4 regions of the Paenibacillus baimaensis genome follow, and region 1 is predicted to be linked to each of the others. Evidence: riboswitches for the same ligand, from Rfam matches in the RefSeq annotation. Region 1 holds a riboswitch; each other region holds the start of a gene.

Evidence for each region. A riboswitch is a leader RNA that binds a small molecule or an ion and turns the genes downstream of it on or off. The one in region 1 is predicted to bind cyclic di-AMP.
Region 2: linked by a shared signal. The riboswitch ahead of OB236_RS13295 (CAP domain-containing protein) and the one ahead of OB236_RS33890 (C40 family peptidase) in region 1 are both predicted to bind cyclic di-AMP.
Region 3: linked by a shared signal. The riboswitch ahead of OB236_RS22330 (3D domain-containing protein) and the one ahead of OB236_RS33890 (C40 family peptidase) in region 1 are both predicted to bind cyclic di-AMP.
Region 4: linked by a shared signal. The riboswitch ahead of OB236_RS31775 (TrkH family potassium uptake protein) and the one ahead of OB236_RS33890 (C40 family peptidase) in region 1 are both predicted to bind cyclic di-AMP.

Annotation. Positions count from the first base shown of each region.
Region 1 covers NZ_JAOQIO010000113.1:175,451-178,579, reverse strand. The annotation lists gene OB236_RS33900 (M1 family metallopeptidase) at 1-362, shown strand, start outside; gene OB236_RS33895 (hypothetical protein) at 376-1,191, shown strand; cyclic di-AMP (ydaO/yuaA leader) riboswitch at 1,579-1,715, shown strand; gene OB236_RS33890 (C40 family peptidase) at 1,719-2,189, shown strand; gene OB236_RS33885 (cryptochrome/photolyase family protein) at 2,494-3,129, shown strand, end outside.
Region 2 covers NZ_JAOQIO010000038.1:32,117-35,245, reverse strand. The annotation lists gene OB236_RS13305 (penicillin-binding transpeptidase domain-containing protein) at 1-152, opposite strand, end outside; gene OB236_RS13300 (YjcZ family sporulation protein) at 504-629, shown strand; gene OB236_RS13295 (CAP domain-containing protein) at 736-1,374, opposite strand; cyclic di-AMP (ydaO/yuaA leader) riboswitch at 1,383-1,516, opposite strand; gene OB236_RS13290 (response regulator transcription factor) at 1,740-2,456, shown strand; gene OB236_RS13285 (cytochrome ubiquinol oxidase subunit I) at 2,639-3,129, shown strand, end outside.
Region 3 covers NZ_JAOQIO010000088.1:10,225-13,353, forward strand. The annotation lists gene OB236_RS22320 (HD domain-containing protein) at 1-301, shown strand, start outside; gene OB236_RS22325 (TatD family hydrolase) at 325-1,092, shown strand; cyclic di-AMP (ydaO/yuaA leader) riboswitch at 1,318-1,525, shown strand; gene OB236_RS22330 (3D domain-containing protein) at 1,868-3,007, shown strand; gene rnmV (ribonuclease M5) at 3,104-3,129, shown strand, end outside.
Region 4 covers NZ_JAOQIO010000107.1:216,553-219,681, reverse strand. The annotation lists gene OB236_RS31780 (CPBP family intramembrane glutamic endopeptidase) at 1-1,330, opposite strand, end outside; cyclic di-AMP (ydaO/yuaA leader) riboswitch at 1,566-1,716, shown strand; gene OB236_RS31775 (TrkH family potassium uptake protein) at 1,783-3,129, shown strand, end outside.

The DNA of each region.
Region 1 (3,129 bases):
ATTACGCCATAACAGGGATCCACACGAAACAAATCATCGCTGACGGACAACCGCTCTATGAAAATACGGTAAGGATTCAAAAGTATGGCGGAACTTATCATCAGGTCCCGATCCGGTTCCACTTTGCAGATGGCTCACAGATCGATCGACTCTGGGATGGCATCGATGGTGACGTTACGTTCAAGCTGCAGCATCCGACACAGCTGCAATGGGCAGTTATTGACCCTCAACATACCCTTGTATTGGAAAATAAACGTATGAACAGCTTTATGAAAACCGACGTGGACTCAAAGCTTGTGATGCGCCTGCAGACAGGTATCGTCAAATTAATCGAGACCTTGCTGGACGGGGTCGCTTGGTGAGGAGGCACAAAGGATGTGGAAGCTGCTAAAATCCGGATTAATGAATGCTTGGAATCAGCCTTTTGCCGTCTGTGCATTGTTTACGTATAATTTGTTGTGGGGCCTGATCCTGTATACTGCAGTTCGCTCGATTGTCGTTCCGCTGCTGCACCGCTACCCCAGCCCCGAGCTGTCCCGTGAGGCGGTTCAATTATTTTGGCTGGAGGGGCAATTCCAAATTACGAAAACCGATCTGATCGTGCCATATCTATGGTGGGCACTCGCATTGCTGCTGATTCGCATGGTCCTGAGCCCGCTCCTGAGCGCTGGCATCTACTATTCGCTGGAGCACACGGAATTAAATGCTGGATATCGCTTTGTACGCGGAATCCGCAAGCTCGGTCTGCCTTTTCTCGGCTTGTATTTGCTTCAAATTGTTCTAACAGTCGCTCCCTTATACCTATTGGGAACGAAAGTCATCGAGGGCTATCACTCCCATGCCTCCTTGACGGCTATCGGCTGGCATCTGCTGCCATGGCTTGGCATCTATGTGGCTTATCTGATCCTGATACAAACCTTATTTATGTATATGCAGTTTGGGCTTGCCAGCGGCAAATCGGTTCTCATTTCTTGTCGGCTGCTCGTCCGCAATGTGCTTACCATCCTGCTGCTGGCTATCGTTACAATGTCAATCACCTTCACCCTCTCCGCTCTTGTGATAACATCAGCTCTCGTATGGGCGGGCTTCGCGGCTCTCGTGCTGGTTCAGGCTTATCGGCTGCTTCATATGTTTTGCAAGATGTGGACGATCACCTCACAGCACGCCTTGTGGAACGCCAATCACGAATAAATCAGCCTTCTTGAGTTAGAAACTTTCCGTAATGTATCAAACGAACCTAAATTAGCCTCGCTGCCGCGTTTATAAACGTGGCCGAGGTTTTTTTGCTTTGCAAATATTTTATATGACTATAGTCCTGAATTCGTCAAAAAAGCCCTTTTTCATTAATCGAATTCGACATAAATTTTACAAAATAAATAAAAAATGTAAAATTTAATTGTTGGAATACGTTTTCATTTTCAGCTCTGAATAGAGTCAAACCCATTCAAACCCTTGCTGTATAAGGTTTATAATGAATTTGAAGAAAGTTTCATGTTTCGACCATTAAATGTGTACATTTTGTGACTAAAGGAGGAATTTTAAGGTAAACGCCGAATTCGTCTTAAGTGTAACAAAAAAACTATGCATTTGCCGAATTTCCGACATACTGGAAAACGGGGGATCCAATCTGGGTGAATTGATCTCGTTTCAGAGTGATCATAGGGAACCTTCAACCGAACCCTCAGCTAACCTCGTAGGCACCGGAAGGGGAAAATTTTTTGAAGAAGTTTTTTGGTATTGCATTAGGTTTAGCACTGTTTTGCAGTGTGCAAGTAGGCAGTGTTTTTGCCGAAACCCCTTTGAGCCAAGCTGTTAACGATGGCGTGGGTGCTCCTTACAAGTACGCTGGTACGACGAAGAACGGATTTGATTGCTCTGGTTACACAGCTTTCGTTTTTGCCAAATTGGATATCAAACTGCCGCACCAATCCAAAGGGCAAGCAGAAGTTGGTACAACAGTTGAAAAAGACGATCTGCGTCCTGGGGATCTTGTGTTTTTCAAGACAGACGGTGTAGGAATTTCTCATGTTGGCGTGTATGTTGGGGGCGGTAAGTTTTACCATTCAGCTACCAATATAGGCGTTACTGTCAACAAGCTTAATGAAAATTACTACTCCAAGTATTATGTTACCGCTAAACGTATTTTATCTGACGAGCAGTACGAAGCTTTTATGTCAGATAATCAATAGAATGAAGTGAAAGAAACCTACTTTCTTACACCATACTTCTACAGTTGAGCGAACCATTTTGTATGGAGCCCTCAGTGCTTGCTTCCGTTGCGCACCTCTTGCGTCGGACAAGGCTGCAGGGCTCTCTTCATTTATTACCCTCTATTACCCTACAAAATTTCGGTTGAATCGCCTATCAAAAACAACCATTCAATCATTCTGAATATTCAATTTATTGCAACCGATACTTGCAGCGTGTGATTTCCAATATGCACCGAACGAGCTTCTCTGCTGTTGTACAAAGCTATAAACGAGGTGCCCATTCATGATTATATTTTTACATCGTAAGGATTTGCGGGTGGACGATATGCTCGCCTTCAACTATATTCACGCTATGCACAAACAAAGCCTGCATGTGCTCATTCTGGACCCCTTCTTGCTGGGGCATGAACGGTATCTGGAGCACAGCGGCGTCAACTTTCTCCAGCATGCGGCACGGCTCAGACAGCTGTATCTGGAAGCTGGCCAGCAGCTGCATATTGTATATGGCGAGCCTTCTGCGGTCCTGAATACACTGCTGGCTGCACACCCCGTGGAGGAACTCGTATTTCACGAGGATAGCACCCCTTATGCCAAGCAAAGAGATCGGCTGCTTCGTGCGACTGCAGAGGCCGCACGGGTGAATGTTACCTCCTTCGACGAGCAGGCGCTTCTGGACCTGCGAGACTTTCACCGATGGAGCGGACGCAGCGAGCCGTACAAGGTGTTTACGCCCTTTTACCGGAAGTGGAGCGATTATCGGCTCCGCTTCTATCGACCGGCCACGAGCGTGCATGTGAGCCAGCTCGCCACAGTCGCGCTGGCTCCTGACGCAGCCGAGGCGTATGCACTGCCGCCGCAGCTGGAAGCGGCGCTGGCCGCAGGCGACGCGGAAGCCACGGGCGGGTGCGGGTCGGTGCCT
Region 2 (3,129 bases), on a different contig from region 1:
TCTTCATATTGTCCCTTTTGCCACGCAGCCATATAAGAATCGAAGACCTGCTCGGACGTCATCGCTTTAGGTTTGGATGCTTCGTTCCGGCAGCCGGTGATGAGTAGCAGCAGCAGCAGAAATCCCACGATCAACCATTTGGATGTTTTCAAGGATAATCCCCCTTTGCATATAAGTTATCTATTGTCCGTAAATGCGGCTTACCGTACTAAATATAATGAAATATGGCAATCAGTTACATAGACAAACGATCACAACTTGCTGACATTTTCATTTCATAAAAGGAAAATAGACGATCCCGTGAAGGCAACCGTCTATTTCGGAGTGATCTATGGGTTAGCATGGGAGCAGTTGGCGGCTTCTCCCACAACATAGCATATGTAAATCTATCAATTCAGGAACGACAAGTTCCTCCCCTACAAGCGCACATTTTGTATAAGTACAATCCATCAGCCTCTGACCATCATAACATACAGAAGGTCAAACGGAAGGAGGCTGGAAATATGGGATATTTAGGCGGAGCTGGCGTAGGTTGTGGAAGCTGTGCAGGTTTGGGTCTGGGAACTAGCACAGGTGTAATTCTTGTTTTATTCATTCTGCTTGTTATTATTTCGAGAACATTCATCTAACATGAACTGTTAATATCCTGATATAGTCAAAAAGACAGTAACTCGAAGGGAAATGGATTCCTTAATCGGTTACTGTCTTTTTTAAGAGCGACGCCTGCATACAAGCTTAATTCGCAATAAACTCCTGAACCCACTCGCCGTTATAATAAGCTACGCCAATTTTCGTATAATTAGGGCTCAAAATATTTTGTCGATGCCCTGCGCTGTTCATCCAGGCAGTCATCACATCCTGTGGAGTCTTCTGACCCATGGCAATATTTTCTCCTGCATACGTATATCGGATACCATACGATTTCATCATGTTAAAGGGGGAGCCATAGGTAGGAGAGGTATGATCAAAATAATGATTGTTATACATATCCTTCGCTTTATCCAATGCCATAGCCGACAAAGCACTGTCGCTTGCCAACGTCTTCAAGCCTGCTTTTGTACGTTCCTGATTGACCAAAGTTACCACTTGACTCGCAAAGGTGGAGGTGACTGTTGAGTTGCCTGTTCCCTGCGGAGCTGGTGCACTTGAGCTTGTTCCAGGGATATTCAATACCAGTCCTGGCCAAATATTATTGGTATTGGTAACCTGTGGATTGGCTTGAACAAGGGAGCTTAAGCTAATCCCATACTTCTTGGCTATCGTCCACATCGTATCGTTGCCTGTTACCGAATACGGTGCAGCCGAAACAGCCGTGGCTCCAATAATCGTGCCCAAGGCAAGTAAACCGGTTAATACGGACTTCTTCAAAAACATTGCAAACATCCTCTCTTTTTTAAGGCCTACGAGGTTAGCTGACGGGTTCGGGTCAAAGAGCAAGCGCCCGGCCATGAATACGGCTTCACCCCAAAGATTGGGTCCCCCATGCCTCTTGTGGAAGCTTCGGCCTGTTTATGATTCTCTCAAAATACCAATTTGCACAGCTTAAAGCTAGAAATGGTTTAAGAGAGTTTCATTTTAACATGGGATTTGCGAATGATCACTGCACAAAGTTTTCCATCATATTTGAATTCACAAAGCCTTCATGCTTTGTTCACCTTTCCGTTATTGAAATAGCTCAATGTAGTCATGCCTTTGTGAAAAATGATAGATACAATAAAAGGCAGGTGAGGTGATAATAGATGACAAGCAAATACAGAGTATTGGTCGCCGATGACGAAGAACGTATACGCACAATCGTACGCATGTATCTGGAGAAAGACGGAGCTTGTGTTGAGGAATCCGACAATGGCAACGATGCTTTGCATAAAGCGGTGGATAACGATTATGACATCATTGTGCTGGATTGGATGATGCCGGGTCTGAGCGGGCTAGAAATTTGTCAGATGGTCAAGCAAGTAAAAACTACTCCCCTGCTTATGCTTACAGCCAAGGATAATGAAGACGATACGATCCATGCCTTCAAAGCAGGGGTTGATGATTATGTGACCAAACCTTTTAGTCCAAGGGAATTCACATGCCGAATTCAAGCTATCCTTAAACGGACACAACCCGGTAAATTCTGGTCTGCCACCCAATCACCCGGAAACAGATTTATGCTACCCCATCTTCTTATCGAGCATGATGCCCGCAGAGTACTTGCAGATGGACGTGAGATTTCCTTAACTCTCAGGGAGTATGAGCTGCTGCGATATTTAGTGATGAACGAAGGAATCACCTGCACAAGAGACAAGCTTTTTCGTGATGTGTGGGGCTATGAAGATCATGGGGATCATCGCACTGTAGATTCTCATGTTAAGCGAGTTCGCGAAAAATTACAGGCTGTGTCCCCTGCTGCTGCTGCCATGATTGGGACTGTCTGGGGTATCGGTTATCGTCTGAAGGCTTCGAATATTTAAAACGGATTTTGCATAGTGAACAATTGGGGCGAGACATTCATAGCGTTGTCTTCTTTCCCCTTTTTGTTTAAGCTACTATGTGATTTAAATCACATACCTTTTACAAGGAATCTGGCATGATTAGAGCAAGAAATTCGCGAAATCTGAAACCCAATCTTTTGAAGAAAGTGAGGACAGTGACTATGGATTTAATCATGCTTGCACGCACGCAGTTTGCTTCAACAACTATTTTTCATTTTTTCTTTGTCCCTGTTTCCATTGGTCTCGCTCTGCTAATTGCTATTATGGAAACCATTTATGTGGTCAAAGGACGGGAAGAGTACAAGAAGATGGCTCAATTCTGGGGTAAGCTCTTTTTGATCAATTTTGCCATTGGGATTGTCACAGGTATATTGCAGGAGTTCCAGTTCGGCATGAACTGGTCCAATTACTCCCGCTTCGTAGGTGATGTGTTTGGAGCTCCGCTGGCCATTGAGGCATTGCTTGCTTTCTTTATGGAATCTACCTTCATTGGACTATGGATCTTTGGTTGGGATCGCCTCTCGCCCAAGCTTCATCTGCTCTGCATCTGGCTGGTTACGCTGGGCACGTCAATGTCAGCGTTCTGGATATTGGCCGCCAATTCATTCATGCAGCGCCCTGTCGGCTTTACCATCGCTAATGGAAGGGCTGA
Region 3 (3,129 bases), on a different contig from region 1:
AAAATTACGTGTTGTGATGCAGGATGCAGGCATTGATCCGACATTTTACATGGAAATTGATTTTCCCTCGGATCTTTCGTATGATGTGTACCGTCCGGGTGAGCACGATGAAAACTTGCCGATATTGCTGCTTGATCAGCATGATCAATTAACTGAAATTTCGCAGAAGTCAGAAATTATCCGCTCAATCAGCGGCATTCATAAAGGGCAATACCATTTATATTTCCCTGAGGAGCTGCTGCAGGTTGATCGTAGCACCATCCCGACCGAGCTCAGAAACCTGCTGGATGCGGAAGACTAACTATAGAAGGAGACATAACCATTATGCTAACCGACACACATGTACATTTAAATGCGCCCCAGTTCGATGAAGATCGACACGAGGTCATACAGCGCGCGTTAGAGAACGGAATCAGTCGAATGATCAATGTCGGATTTAATAGAGAAACGATTCCAAGCTCGATCGCTTTGGCTGAGCAATATGATTGTATTTATTCGACTGTGGGCTGGCATCCGCAAGATGCCAAAGATATGACGCCTGAAGATCTGGAATGGATCGAGCAGCTCTGCAGCCATCCCAAAGTTGTCGCTATTGGAGAAATCGGACTTGACTATTATTGGGATACATCTCCCAAGGATGTTCAAGACAAGGTGTTCCGTCAACAAATTCGGCTCGCCCGCAAGCTGGGTATGCCCATAGCCATTCATAACCGTGATGCTCACCATGATATTATTCAGGTACTGCGTGAGGAGAAGGCAGCCGAGGTCGGCGGCGTGATGCATTGCTTCTCTGGCAGCTGGGAAACGGCGAAGCAATGTCTGGATATGAATTTTTATATTTCCTTTGGAGGACCTGTGACCTTTAAGAATGCCAAGCAGCCAAAAGAAGTGCTGGACAAGGTACCTCTGGATCGATTGTTGATCGAAACGGATGCCCCTTATTTAACGCCTCACCCTTACCGTGGCAAGCGGAATGAGACTGCTTATGTGAAATTAGTCGCAGAAACTGCTGCTCAAATTAAAGGCCTTACACTTGAGCAAATTGCTCAAATTACTACCCAAAATGCCATTACATTATTCGATCTAAAATGAATCATTTTTGGGTGTAGAGAAGCTTTGTTTTTCTCGCTCTAGGGGATATTGCAAGTAAATATACACAGGCATAATGAAAATGAGAGATAAATAGGGTTTTTATCGGTAAAAACCTGAATTATGACCTAATTCAATTGAAATTCACCGTTTTTTGCCCTGTTTGTATACTTTACAAGTTCACACCGGAGAGCGTAAACTCAATATTAACTTAATACGATTACCAATTTTCCATTTTCGCTGAGTTTCCTAATGGGAAACGGGGGAACCAAAAAGTGATTTGCTCATTGCAATCAATGGGGCAAAAGTCACGATTTCTGGGGTGAATCTTTCGGATAGAATCACGTGTTTACGTGTATACGATTCAATCCAAAGTAGGGCGACTCTCAAGTCCGAATCCGTCAGCTAACCTCGTAAGCGTTAAGAGAGAGGTAACGATTGTCGTGTACTTTATTTCATCATGCCGGTGAAATAATATAAGAGTCACGGGAAGAGTCCTCTTCTCCGCTGACTTTTTTTGTGTTCTCCCGTCATTATAGCAGGGGTTCCGGAACAGGCCGACATCTTACACTGGGGAGGTGTTGAACGCACTCAGAAAGAACGATATGGAACGTAGATTGCAGCCCTTTAGTTTCTAGACAAACGCGCCTCGATCTTGAATGGAGAAGCCGAAGCCGTTTATCCTCGTTTAACGAAAGATTGCAAAACCTAAACCATAGTCGCGTCAGATGAATCATGTGATACACTCGACGGCGGGGCTTTAAGGAGGACCGAATAAGTGGGAGCTATTGAGTATGAGCAACCCCATGTAAGACGATCATCCAGCATGTCCTTCGCATTGCGATGGAAGCATGAAAACTTGCGTTTGATTTCGATCGTTTCACTGATTTCAATCGCTATCGCTTTCATGTTTTTAATGATGTTATACGGCACGGCTACCAAGCGGGTATCTGTGGTTGTCAATGGACAAGAATCAGTTGTGTATACGAAGCAATGGATTCTGCAACGTTTACTGGATGAACAGGGGATTTCTATTGGAGAGCATGATCGTCTCTCCGCATCGCTGGATGCAAAGGTGAATACGGGCGACCGGATTGCCATTGACCATGCGAAACCGTTACAGCTTACAGCTGACGGAGAAGTAAAAACCTTCTACACAGTGGCCAAAACTGTAGGAAGCGCTTTGCAGGAATTTCAAGTCTCGATCGGAGAGCTTGATAAGGTGAGTCCTGCGCTTGACACTGAATTATCTGAAACCGGTGTAGTTCAAATTGTTCGCGTTAAGAAAGAAAAAGAAGAGTTCTCGGAAAAGATAGCCTTTGATGTTGAGAAGCAAAGCGATGCGCAGCTCCCTAAAGGCAAGGAACAGATTGTACAAGAGGGTCAAGAGGGCGTAATTGTAAAAACAAAAGAGAAGTTGTTTGAGGATGGAAAGCTGGTATCAGAAGCAGTAGTGGATGAAAAGGTTCAATCCGAGCGTGTTAACAAAATTGTGGCAATAGGTACAAAAAATCCGGTTACGGTTTTATCTGCTTCTTCACCGAGCATTCAGGAATTATCCAAGAGTGGTTTGAAATTTAACGTAAAACAGGTTATAAATAATGTGACCCTGACTGCTTATTCAGCTGGTGTATCATCGACTGGCAAGAGCAGCGAGCACCCGCAATATGGGCTCACTGCGACAGGTACGAGAGTAATGGAAGGTCGAACGATTGCGGTGGATCCCACAGTGATTCCACTTGGCTGGTGGATATATATAGACGGGCTTGGATTCCGCAGAGCAGAGGATATTGGTAGTGCAGTCAAGGGGAACAAAATCGATGTTTATTTTGATAGCAACGATTATGCGAACCGCTTTGGCATGAAGCGAGGAAATACTATCTATGTAATCGGACCAAACAAGCCAACGTCAGACTAACAGTCGGCAATTGGGGCAGACTCATCATATATAGCATTACAGGAAGAGAAGAGGAATCCCTCTTCTTTTTTCTGCTTTGAAAGGTAAGGTGCAGGTGTGATTAAAGAAATGATTGTGGTAGA
Region 4 (3,129 bases), on a different contig from region 1:
GAAACCGAATGCGGACAATTTTCAGAAAGAAGGCAATGCCGAACAGTCGGTATACGGTTTCTTCGGAGATAGCCGCTGCCCAGGCCATGAGCGGAAATAGTGCAGGGAACGTCATGTTCAGCACAGAATCTGCTGCATCATTCACCGACCATACGTCAAAAGCACGCTCCGCTATAAAGAACAGCACTTGCTGGACGCCGAGAATAAAGAAACAGAGCAGGTAGCCGCGAGTCATGGCCACCCATACCTGGCTCCCAAAAGCGGGGTCCTGCCATTCCGGCAGCGGATTCCAGCTGTAACGGGACCACATCTGTCTGCCGGCAAGGACGGAGAGGTAGACGCTAACAGCCATCATCGCAATAATAATATTGAGAAACCACAAGTAAAAGAGCGCTTCGAACTGGGATGGACCCGCCGTATGTGAGGTTCGGAAAGCCGGCAGCATATTGAAGTTGTTTCCAATGTAAATAATTAGAAAAATCAAGGTCAGCCACAGGCCGCGGCGAAATGTGATTTGACGCCGATAACGTATGATGATGAACAGAGCTGCTGCTGCCATAATTAACGATACACCCATACTGATGTTGGTCATCAGGGAGGCACTGCTATTTTGTATCTCCTTCCATTCCCCAAACGCAGCCGGGATCTTGAAATCTGGCTGGAAGGAAACGACCTGACCCTTCGAGACGTTGAGTGTAAGCTGTAGTTTTGCCTGTCCGATCAGATCGATTCTGCTCTCATAAACAAGCACACGTCCCGATGGGGTGGCAGCATTATTTTTTTTGTTCAGGTCGGGAACGGTGTCCAGCAAAGTGAAATTGGTTGGCGAGTAACCCTGTTCCTTGATCGTCTGCTCGGCTAACAGCTGAGGGTCCACTCCTGACGCAGATACCGTATCTGCTTTGGACGATGGCGACACATATGTTTTCCAGCCAAGCACCTTCTGATTCGAGTAATTGATATCGATGTAATAAGTTTTAGAGCTGGCAAGGTCGTTAATTTCAACCTCGTAGTAGTCCAGCGGTAGCTGGGTATATCGCTCCGTATAAGAATTGAATAAGTGCTCCTTTTGCAAGTACCCGCTTCGTTCGGAATGAGTTTGGTATAACGTGCTCGTTTTATGATTGTCTGATAATGCGAAATGCTGCCTGGCAAATACGACTGCCGTGTCAGCGGCTGCCTGCTGGGTAATAGTTGGTAGTCCATCTGCTTCTTCATTGGATGGAGGAGGCCCAGACAAATACGAGGATATGAGAATGACGGTAAAATAAAGGATAATACCGACAACTGCCAGCAGCTGAAGTGGTCTATCCAATGAACGATTGATCATATTAGTCTCCTTGGAATGAAGAAATGGGAAGGCTTGATTATTGTATTCCATAAACTTAGCATACATGTCTGATCAAATCCAATGCATTACCAAGCATAACGGGGATAAACGTTGAAAACCAAAGCGAATCCTCAGTTTGATGCCTGCCAGCTATAATAAGAATCGGAATATCCCTGCTTTTCGAGTTATTACGACTTTGTACTTATGGAAGAATAGCCTTATAATTCATATCAATTGAATACAGAAGCCGAATTTCTTTCCGAAAACGGGGGAACCATTTGTAGTAGTAAGGGGTGAATTCGATTCCATTCATGAGAGTGGAATTGATAGGGTACCTGTAAACCCGAATCCGTCAGCTAACCTCGTAGGCTTTATCGCAGGAACCTGTTTAGTTGACATTGGGTTTCCGGTGTCTTTTTTTTGCTGTTTTTCAAATATTTGTGAGGTGAGAAATGAAATTAACGTTGAAACAAATCCAATTAACGCCTCCGCAAATTCTGGTATTGGGTTTTGCCGCGATTATTTTAATTGGAGCACTGGTGCTTACGCTTCCAGTCTCATCGGCGACGGGGGAACGATTATCCTTTATTAATGCCTTGTTTACAGCGACATCTGCCACTTGTGTGACTGGGCTTGTTGTTGTGGATACAGGTACGTACTTCTCCATGTTTGGTCAAATCGTTATTGTCACGTTGATTCAGATTGGCGGACTCGGCTTTATGACGATGGCGACCTTATTTGCCTTTGCATTGAAGAAACGAATTTCTTTGAAGGAACGCCTCATTCTTCAGGAAGCGATGAACCAAGGGAGTATGGAAGGCATTGTGCGCCTGATTCGTAAAGTAATTCGCTACTCGCTTACGATAGAGCTGATAGCTGCGATCATTTTTTCCATCCGCTGGTCCATAGATCTTGGTCCAGCCAAAGGCATTTATTTCGGAATCTGGCATGCGGTTTCATTTTTTAATAATGCAGGGTTCGATTTGTTCGGCTCGGTGAGCGGCCCATTCAGCAGTCTGACCTCGTATGCGGCCGACCCGGTTATCAACATCGTTTCAATGGGACTTATTGTGTTGGGCGGTATTGGTTTTATCGTCATGTCGGATCTGCTCGAATATAGAAAAGTAAAACGGTTGTCGCTGCATTCCAAGGTGGTGTTAAGTACAACGGGGGTGTTGATCCTCACAGGTGCTGTGGTGATGTATGCTTTTGAATTCAGCAATACCAAAACATTAGGATCACTGGACTGGTCAGGGAAAATATGGGCCTCGCTCTTTCAATCGGTAACACCGCGAACAGCAGGGGCCAATACGGTGGATATCGGAGCTATGCGCCAGGCTTCCCAATTTTTCATGATTATTCTGATGTTTATAGGTGCTTCACCAGGCTCGACAGGCGGAGGGATCAAGACCACGACCTTTATGACGCTGATCGGTGCTATTGTGGCGATGATTCGCGGCAAGGAGGACATTGTATTGTTCCATTACCGCTTGGGTAAGGATCGTATCCTTAAGGCGATTACGTTAACGATGATTGCACTATTTCTTGTGATTTTCGTGGCCATGATATTATCCACCACAGAGAGTCATCCATTTCTGATGATACTCTTTGAAGTCACCTCGGCTTTTGGCACGGTAGGCCTGACGATGGGATTAACGACGGATTTGACAGTAGTCGGTAAAATTTTGATTTCACTGACGATGTTTGCTGGCCGTTTGGGGCCAATAACCTTGGCGTATGCGCTGGGACCAAAAACCGAAAAAGAATTATACAGATACCCTGAGGGGAAAATTACAATC